2 regions of the Pseudomonas sp. DC3200b2 genome follow, and region 2 is predicted to be linked to the other one. Evidence: predicted binding sites of a transcription regulator. Region 2 holds the regulator's gene; the other holds the start of a gene.

Region 1 (5,086 bases), on a different contig from region 2:
CATCGACCACTCGGTGATGGTGGACCGCTACGGCACCGACGCGGCCTTTGCCCAGAACGTGGACATCGAGATGCAGCGCAACGGCGAGCGCTACGCCTTCCTGCGCTGGGGCCAGAACGCCTTCGACAACTTCAGCGTGGTGCCGCCGGGAACGGGCATCTGCCACCAGGTGAACCTGGAATACCTGGGCCGCACCGTTTGGACCCGGGAAGAAGACGGGCGTACCTACGCCTTCCCGGACACCCTGGTCGGTACCGACTCGCACACCACCATGATCAACGGCCTGGGCGTGCTGGGCTGGGGCGTGGGCGGCATAGAGGCCGAGGCGGCCATGCTCGGGCAGCCGGTGTCGATGCTGATTCCCGAGGTGGTCGGTTTCAAGCTCACCGGCAAGCTGCGCGAAGGCATCACCGCTACCGACCTGGTACTGACCGTTACCCAGATGTTGCGCAAGAAGGGTGTAGTGGGCAAGTTCGTCGAGTTCTACGGCGACGGCCTGGCCGACCTGCCGCTGGCAGACCGCGCCACCATCGCCAACATGGCGCCGGAATATGGCGCCACTTGCGGCTTCTTCCCGGTGGATGAGATCACCCTGGGCTACCTGCGCCTGTCCGGCCGCGCCGAGGAACAGGTGCAATTGGTGGAAGCCTACTGCAAGGCCCAGGGCCTGTGGCGCTTGCCCGGAGACGAGCCCGCCTTCAGCGCCACCCTGGAACTGGACATGGGCACCGTGGAATCGAGCCTGGCCGGCCCCAAGCGTCCCCAGGACCGGGTGCCGCTGAGTCAGGTGAGCCAGGCATTCAACGATTTCATCGGCCTACAACTCAAGCCGGCACCTCAGGCATCGAATAGCCCACCGAGCCCCGCAACCGAAGTGGCGGACAGCGGGCAGACCGGCGAGGCTCAATACACGCTCGATGGTCAGACCCATACCCTCAAGCACGGGGCGGTGGTGATCGCCGCCATTACCTCCTGCACCAACACCTCCAACCCCAGCGTGATGATGGCCGCCGGGCTGCTGGCCAAGAAAGCCGTGGAGAAGGGCCTCACCCGCAAGCCCTGGGTGAAGACCTCCCTGGCTCCTGGTTCGAAAGTGGTCACGGACTACTACAAGGCCGCTGGACTGCTGCCTTACCTCGAACAGCTCGGTTTCGACCTGGTGGGTTACGGCTGCACCACCTGCATCGGCAACTCCGGCCCATTGGACGCGCCTATCGAACAGGCCATCCAGCGGTCTGACCTGACCGTCGCCTCGGTGCTGTCAGGGAACCGTAACTTCGAAGGTCGCGTGCACCCGCTGGTAAAAACCAACTGGCTGGCCTCGCCGCCGCTGGTAGTGGCTTATGCCCTGGCCGGCAACGTGCGGATCGACATCGCCAACCAGCCCCTGGGCGCCGGCCAGGATGGCCAGCCGGTGTATCTGCGGGACATCTGGCCCAGCCAGCGTGAGATCGCCGATGCCGTGGCCCAGGTGGATACCGCCATGTTCCACAAGGAATATGCCGAAGTGTTCGCCGGCGATGCCGGCTGGCAAGCCATTCAGGTGCCCGAGGCGGCGACCTATGTGTGGGATGAAGCGTCCACCTATATCCGCCACCCCCCGTTCTTCGAAGGCATCGCCGGACCACTGCCAAGCATCGCTGACGTCAAAGGCGCCCATGCCCTGGCGCTGCTGGGAGACTCGGTCACCACGGACCATATTTCCCCCGCCGGCAATATCAAGGTCGACAGCCCCGCCGGACGCTACCTGCGCGAACAAGGCGTCGAGCCCAAGGACTTCAATTCCTACGGCTCCCGACGGGGCAACCATGAAGTGATGATGCGCGGCACCTTCGCCAACATCCGCATTCGCAATGAAATGCTGGGCGGCGAGGAAGGCGGCAATACCTTGCACATTCCTACCGGGGACAGGCTCGCCATCTATGACGCCGCCATGCGCTACAAGGAAAGCGGCACGCCCCTGGTGATCATCGCCGGGCAAGAGTACGGCACCGGCTCAAGCCGTGACTGGGCGGCCAAGGGCACCAACCTGCTCGGCGTGAAGGCAGTGATCGCGGAAAGCTTCGAGCGCATCCACCGTTCCAACCTGGTGGGCATGGGCGTGCTGCCACTGCAGTTCCAGGCCGGGCAGAACCGCAAGTCCCTGGGGCTGACCGGGCGCGAACGCTTCGACATCCTCGGCTTGAACGGCGCCGCCCTGAGCCCTCACATGAGCCTGACCCTGGTCATTACCCGGCCCACCGGCGAGCGAGAGGAGGCGGCGCTGCTGTGCAGGATCGACACCCTGAACGAGGTGGAATATTTCAAGGCGGGTGGGATCTTGCACTATGTATTGAGGCAGTTGATCGCGGCCTGACAACCCATTTCCGCACAGCGCATTCGCCAGCCTTGCTCGTGCCCAACCACGGCTGGCGAGTACGATCGATGCCCCGGAATCTCCAGCCAAATCCCGGAATCGTGTAAACCCCTATCTTGAAAGGGGAAAAACTTACCGCTTTCACTAAACTATCCGCCCATGGCGCCGACACCCTGCCAAAGCCCTCAGCGGAACCTGTCTACCATGCGCAACAATCAGCCCGTCACCCAACGCGAACGGTCCTTCCCCGACCAGCAGCGGTTGATCTCCACCACCGACACCAAGGGGATGATCACCTACTGCAACGACGCGTTCGTGGACATCAGCGGCTACAGCCGCGACGAGCTGATTCGCGCCCCGCATAACCTGGTACGCCACCCGGATGTACCCGCGGCGGTGTTCGCCCACATGTGGGAAACCCTCAAGGGCGGCAAGCCTTGGATGGGTATCGTCAAGAACCGCTGCAAGAACGGTGACTACTATTGGGTCAACGCCTACGTCACGCCCGTGCTCGAGCGCGGCCAGGTGGTGGGCTACGAGTCGGTTCGGGTCAAGCCCACCGCTGAACAGGTACGCCGCGCCCAGGCCCTGTATGCCCGGCTCAACGCTGGGAAGTCACCGGTCACCCCCCTGGAGCGTTGGCTGCCCGTGATGCGGGATTGGCTGCCCTTTATCCTGGTCAGCCAGGTGGGCTTCCTCATTGCCTTGTGGCTGAGCGCGGGCTGGGGCTTCATCTTCGCCGCCGTGCTCTCGGTTCCCCTGGGCCTGCTGGGCCTGAGCTGGCAGCAGCGCGGCCTGAGACGCTTGTTGCACCTGGCCGAGCAAACCACCTCCGACCCGCTGATCGCGCAGATGTTTACCGACAGCCGTGGCGTGCAAGGCCGCCTGGAAATGTCCATGCTCAGCCAGGAAGCCCGGCTGAAAACCTGCCTGACCCGCCTGCAGGATACCGCCGAGCAGCTCAACGGCCAGGCCCGCCAGGCAGACCGCCTGGCCCACGAAAGCTCCGAGGGGCTGGATCGGCAGAAAGCGGAAACCGAGCAAGTGGCCGCCGCCGTGAACGAGATGGCCGCCACCACTCAGGAGGTGGCCAGCCATGTACAGCGCGCCGCCGACGCTACCCAGCAGGCCAACCAACTGACCCGTCGCGGGCGTGACATTGCCGGGGAAACCCGCGAGGCGATCGAACGTCTGTCCACCTCGGTGGGCGAGACGGGGCAGACGGTTACCCGCCTGGCCAAGGACAGTGACGAAATCGGCGGCGTGGTGGATGTGATCAAGGGCATCGCTGACCAGACCAACCTGCTGGCGCTGAACGCAGCCATCGAAGCCGCCCGTGCCGGTGAAATGGGCCGTGGCTTCGCCGTGGTGGCCGACGAGGTTCGCCAATTGGCCCAGCGCACCGCCGAATCCACCGGACAGATACACGGCCTGATCGCCAAGCTGCAGCAGACCGCCAACGCGGCGGTGCAGACCATGGAAGCCGGCCACCGTCAGGCTCAGGAAGGTGTGGCGCGAGTGTTGGAGGCCGACAACGCCCTGGCCGGCATCAGCGACGCGGTAGCCAATATTGCCGACATGACCACCCAGATTGCCGCCGCCACCGAAGAGCAAAGCTCGGTGGCCGAGGAAGTCAGTCGCAATATCACCACCATCGCTGAACTGGCTGACCAGACTGCCGGCAAGGCCCAGAGCAGCGCCCTGCTGAGCGAGGCCCTGACCCAGACGGCCGACAGTCAGTACTCCCTGGTGGAGCGCTTCAACCGCTGAACCGGGCCTACCCTCATTGCAGGAAGGCGCAGACGCGATCCGCCGCCGCCTCCAGATGCTGGCCGTGGGTAAAGCCTGAAGCCTTGAGCGGCTTGAGATCATGGTCGGCCGCTGGCATCCAGTACAGCTCGACAGCGGCCGCCATGCGATAACTTTCGACCGCGGCCCGATTACCGAGGGCGTCACGCTCACCCTGGATGATCAGGGTAGGCACTTGCAGTTCGGCCAAATGCTCCACCCGTGGCTTGTCCGGCTTGCCGGCGGCATAGAAGGGATACCCCAGGCAGACCAGGGCATCGGCCCCTAGCTCATTGGCCAGCAGGCTGGCCATGCGCCCGCCCATGGATTTGCCGCCAATGGCCAACTTCCCAGTCACCTGGGTCCGGGCCAGGGCATGGACTTCCCGCCACTTTTCCAGCAGGCGCGCCTGCGGGTTGGGGGGCCGCCTGCCCCCATCCAGCCGACGCTGCGCCATGTACGGAAACTCGAACCGCAGCACGTCCACGCCACCGCGGGCAATCAGGCTGGCGATGCTGTTCATGAAGGGGCTGTCCATCGGGGCGCCGGCGCCATGAGCCAGAATCAGGCAGGTGCGGCCCTCATCGCCGACCTGGTCCGAGGTACTGTCCCATAGCCAGCCGTTTTCCTTCATGCGTTCGGCCCATTCGCTTGCCATCGTTTGCCTCCGGGCAAAAGCCGGACTGTGCCTCAGAGGACTTGAAAGCGCCATCCCCGCATCTGCATCCAGCCTGGACCTTGCTGGCAACACTGCACCAGGGTTTGCCCGGCCTGCATCACGCCTACAGGCACGGCGCGGCGGCTGGGAGCCAGGCGGGGCAAGGGCTCGGGTTGGCCCCGTCGTGAAAAAATCAGTTACCCTTGACCGTGAATTCATGCGCAAGGGAACTGACCTCATGTCCGAGCCACTCAAATCGGGGCCGCGCCACCAGGCCAACTGCA
Region 2 (5,086 bases):
GCCGCGATCATCGGTAACCGCCGGATCGCCGGTGGCGTCGAGCTTACCGCCGCGCTGGATTACAAGCTGTCGGCCCTGGCGCCGCGCGTACCGAACATGGAACTCGAGGACGAGTTGCGCAAGACGCAGTCGCGCATCGTGTCGGCCCAGGCGGAATTGGATACCCGCAGCGCCAGCGACGGCGTGACCAACCGTCAATTGTTCGCCGGCTTGCCCCTGACCGCGCCCGAGCCGCTGATCGAGCCTACCCTCAACGAAGCGCCCCGTCCGGCGGCCCCGGCCACGCCTGCTCCGGCGGCGGTGGACCAGCGCCTGTTCGACTCCATGCGCTCCGAACTGTCCGGCCTGCGCGAGCTGCTGGAAGTCCAGCTTGGCTCTCTGGCCTGGACCCAGCTGCAAGGCAGCCGCCCGGAGCAGGCGACCCTCTGGCGCAAGTTGCAGCGCATCGGCCTGTCAGGGCCTCTGGCGCGTGACCTGCTGGCTCAGGTGGAAGGCATCGCCGAGCCGCGTCAGGCCTGGCGCATGTTGCTGGCCCACTTGGCCCGGATGATCGCCACGCCCCAGACCGAGCCTTTGGAAGAGGGCGGGGTCATTGCCATGGTCGGCCCGGCCGGCATGGGCAAGACCACCACCCTGGCCAAGCTGGCGGCGCGATATGTACTCAAATACGGCGCGCAGAATATTGCCCTGGTGAGCATGGACAGTTTCCGTATCGGCGCCCAGGAACAACTCAAGACCCTCGGTCGCATCCTCAATGTGCCGGTGACCCACGTCGATCCTGGCCAATCCCTGGCCCAGGCGCTGGAACCACTGCTACGCAAGCGCGTGGTGCTGATCGATACCGCGGGCCTGCAAGCCAGTGACCCGGCCCTCAAACTGCAGCTCGAAAGCCTGGCGGGACGCGGCATTCGCTCGCGCAATTACCTGGTGCTGGCCACGACCAGCCAGAAGCAAGTGTTGACGGCTGCTTACCATAGTTACAAGCGTTGTGGCCTCGCAGGCTGTATCCTCACCAAGCTCGACGAAACGGCGAGCCTTGGCGAGGTGCTCAGCCTGGCGATCAGTCATGATCTGCCGGTGGCCTACCTGACCGATGGCCCGCGTATTCCGGACGACCTGCATCTGCCGCGCAAGCACCAGCTGGTGAGCCGGGCGGTAAGCGTGCAGATGCAAGAGGAGCCCAGCGAAGAGGCCATGGCCGACATGTTCGCGGACCTCTACCACAGCCCGAGCAAGCGCGCGGGTTGAGGTGATGAAGATGAAATGCATGCGCAAGTGGTTGCGCGACAGTACGCCCAAGGGCGTGCTGCTTGGCTTGGAACCTACCTGCACCGCGCGCAGTGCCGGTTCGCCCCAGGGGCGAGCGGGCCGTGGTGTAGCCAGCGGCTTAGTGACAGGGTAAAGAACGAATGGGCAGCATGCATCCCGTACAGGTGATCGCGGTGACCGGCGGCAAGGGCGGCGTCGGCAAGACAAACGTGTCAGTGAACCTATCGCTGGCACTGGCCGAACTCGGCCGGCGGGTGATGTTGCTGGACGCTGACCTGGGCCTGGCCAATGTCGACGTCTTGCTGGGGCTGACTCCCAAGCGCACCCTGGCCGACGTCATCGAGGGGCGTTGCGACCTGCGCGACGTGCTCTTGCAGGGACCGGGCGGGATCCGCATCGTGCCGGCCGCCTCGGGCACCCAGACCATGGTCCATCTCAGTCCGGCACAGCACGCCGGGCTGATCCAGGCGTTCAGCGAGATCGGCGACAACCTCGACGTGCTTGTGATCGACACCGCCGCGGGCATCGGTGACTCGGTTGTCAGTTTCGTGCGCGCCGCCCAGGAAGTATTGCTGGTAGTGTGCGATGAGCCCACCTCGATCACCGACGCCTACGCCCTGATCAAGCTGCTCAACCGCGACTACGGCATGAACCGCTTCCGAGTACTGGCGAACATGGCCCAGAGCCCGCAGGAAGGGCGCAACCTGTTCGCCAAGCTCACCAAGGTGACCGACCGCTTCCTGGACGTTGCGCTCCAGTACGTGGGCGCGGTGCCCTATGACGAGACCGTGCGCAAGGCTGTGCAGAAGCAGCGCGCCGTCTACGAAGCCTTCCCGCGGTCCAAGTGCGCCCTGGCCTTCAAGGCCATCGCGCAGAAAGTGGATACCTGGCCGCTGCCGGCCAACCCGCGGGGGCATCTCGAATTCTTCGTCGAACGTTTGGTACAGCAAACCAGTGCGGGGCCTGTCTCATGAGCGCCAGTGGATACCGGATGTACAACAATGCCTCTCGTCAGTCACAGCAGCACGAGCTGATTGAGCGCTATGCCCCCTTGGTCAAGCGCATTGCCTACCATCTGCTGGCGAGACTGCCCGCCAGCGTACAGGTCGAGGACCTGATCCAGGCAGGCATGATCGGCCTGCTCGAGGTGGCGAACAAGTACGACTCCACCAAGGGCGCGAGCTTCGAGACCTACGCCGGTATCCGCATTCGCGGCGCCATGCTCGACGAGGTGCGCAAGGGTGACTGGGCGCCACGCTCGGTGCATCGCAACACCCGCACCGTGAGCGAAGCCATCCGCCGGATCGAAGCTCGAACTGGCCGTGACGCTAAAGATCACGAGGTAGCTGCCGAACTCAACATGAAGCTGGAGGAATACTACGCCATCCTCAACGATACCCTGGGCAGTCGCTTGTTCAGTTTCGACGACCTATTGCAGGACGGCGAGCACGAAGGGCTGCACGAGGACGGCGCCAGTGGTAGCGGCGAGCCGGCCAGGGGGCTGGAGGACGAGCGCTTCCAGCGGGCCCTGGCCGATGCGATCGCCAACCTTCCGGAGCGCGAGCGCCTGGTGCTGTCGCTGTACTACGACGAGGAGCTCAACCTCAAGGAAATCGGCGAAGTCCTGGGCGTGAGCGAATCTCGTGTCAGCCAGCTGCACAGCCAGTGCGCGGCGCGCTTGCGCAGCCGCCTGGGTGAGTGGCGCAGCGCGCGCTGAGGCGCGGCGGCGCAACAGGATTTGGGGTGCCGTCGGTGCGCGAAAGGGCGCTTGGCGGCAAAAATGAAAGAGAATGCTGGAACGGTGTGCCGGCTGTGTGATATCACCGCCCGCCACGCCTGCTCAGGCAGTCGTGTAAGTGTGCAAAACCGGATTCGATTGACTGCACGTCCCGGAGCGGGCGTGTTTGAGACTGCTTGGAGGTTTACTTGGACAAGAACATGAAAATCCTTATCGTCGACGATTTTTCGACAATGAGGCGGATCATCAAGAACCTGTTGCGCGACCTGGGTTTCACCAATACCTCAGAGGCTGACGACGGGAATACGGCCTTGCCAATGCTCCAGAGCGGCGGTTTCGATTTCCTGGTCACGGACTGGAACATGCCGGGCATGACCGGTATCGAGTTGTTGCGCCAGGTGCGCGCCGACGAGCGTCTCAAGCATCTGCCGGTGCTGATGGTGACCGCCGAGGCCAAGCGCGAGCAGATCATCGAGGCGGCCCAGGCCGGCGTCAACGGCTATGTGGTCAAGCCTTTCACGGCCCAGGTGCTGAAAGAAAAGATCGAGAAGATCTTCGAGCGTGTCAACAGCTGAGGCCGCATAGGGGGCGCCATGGAGTCCAGTAATCTGCCGTTGGGTGACTTTGAGTCGACCCTGAAAACCCATGCCCGCCAGTTGGTCGAAAGCCTGGAGAAGGGTCAGTTCGGCGACGCGGTGCAGCTGATTCATCAGCTGAACCAGACGCGCGATCGTGGCCTGTACCAGGAAGTGGGCAAGCTGACACGCGAGCTGCACAGCGCCATCGTCAATTTCCAGATCGACCCTCGCTCGCCGCAGGCCGAGGAGGTATCACAGATCACGGATGCCACCGAGCGCCTTGACTATGTGGTGCGCCTGACGGAAAACGCCGCCAACCGCACCATGGACCTGGTGGAGCAGGCCACGCCCCTGGTCCATGACCTGGGCGAGGAAGCCCGTGCATTGCGGGTAGACTGGCAGCGCTTCATGCGTCGGGAGGTGGATGCCGATACCTTCCGTGACCTGGTCAAGCGCGTCGATGCTTTCCTGGCACGCAGTGAGAGCGATGCCGGGCGGCTATCCTCAAGCCTGAATGACATTCTCCTGGCCCAGGATTATCAGGACCTTACCGGCCAGGTGATCAAGCGCGTCACCGCCTTGGTGACGGATGTGGAATCGAACCTGCTCAAGCTGGTGCTGATGGCCAGCCAGGTGGACCGTTTCGCCGGTATCCAGCATGACCCGCAGAGCCTGCAGAGCGAAAAAAATCCACAAAAAGACGCTTCCCGGGGTGAAGGTCCGCAGATTCATGCCGATAAGCGTGAAGACGTCGTATCCGGCCAGGACGATGTGGATGACCTGCTTTCCAGCCTAGGGTTCTAACCCCTGAAGGGTGGGCTCATCGTACAGGCGCCCAAGGGCGCTATCCGAGCCGGATGCCAATTACCGATTTCCAGGGAGCACCCAAATGAGCTTCGGCGCCGATGAAGAAATCCTCCAGGACTTCCTGGTAGAGGCCGGCGAGATCCTCGAGCAGTTGTCCGAACAGTTGGTGGAGCTGGAAAGCCGGCCCGACGATGCGGATCTGCTCAATGCGATTTTTCGTGGTTTCCACACTGTTAAAGGTGGCGCCGGCTTCCTCCAGCTCAACGAGCTGGTGGAGTGCTGCCACATTGCCGAAAACGTGTTCGACATTCTGCGCAAGGGCGAACGCCGCGTGGATTCCGAGCTCATGGACGTGGTGCTTGAAGCACTTGATACCGTCAACAGCATGTTCGGTCAGGTACGCGAACGTTCGCCATTGACGCCCGCTACCCCCGAGCTGCTCGCGGCGCTCTCTCGCCTGGCCGAGCCGGCCGGTGCAGCGCCGGCGGCTATGGAGACTCCAGCCCCGGCACCGGCGCCAGTGATGGCCGCGCCTGCCGTCGCGCCGGCACCCAGCCCGGTCGTCGAGGCCCCCGTGGGCGATGACGAGATCAGCGACGCGGAGTTCGAGTCGCTGCTGGACCAGTTGCATGGCAAGGGGCAGTTCGCTCCTGAAGCCTTGGCGCCTGTCGCGGAGCCGGCGGCGGCTGCCTCT

The links. The regulator FliA, encoded in region 2, starts transcription of late flagellar genes. The targets are predictions, from matches to a motif close to CTAAAGTTTNNNNNNNNNNNGCCGNTAA.
Region 1: ACP691_RS11050 (methyl-accepting chemotaxis protein) is a predicted target of FliA. The motif match lies at 2,501-2,528, and genes of this name have one in related genera.

Annotation. Positions count from the first base shown of each region.
Region 1 is NZ_JAFCTA010000003.1:375,513-380,598, reverse strand. It holds gene acnA (aconitate hydratase AcnA) at 1-2,356, shown strand, start outside; gene ACP691_RS11050 (methyl-accepting chemotaxis protein) at 2,561-4,126, shown strand; gene ACP691_RS11045 (alpha/beta family hydrolase) at 4,140-4,802, opposite strand; gene fnr (fumarate/nitrate reduction transcriptional regulator Fnr) at 5,041-5,086, shown strand, end outside.
Region 2 is NZ_JAFCTA010000001.1:1,018,123-1,023,208, forward strand. It holds gene flhF (flagellar biosynthesis protein FlhF) at 1-1,248, shown strand, start outside; gene fleN (flagellar synthesis regulator FleN) at 1,410-2,243, shown strand; gene fliA (RNA polymerase sigma factor FliA) at 2,240-2,986, shown strand; gene ACP691_RS04910 (chemotaxis response regulator CheY) at 3,208-3,582, shown strand; gene ACP691_RS04915 (protein phosphatase CheZ) at 3,601-4,389, shown strand; gene ACP691_RS04920 (chemotaxis protein CheA) at 4,475-5,086, shown strand, end outside.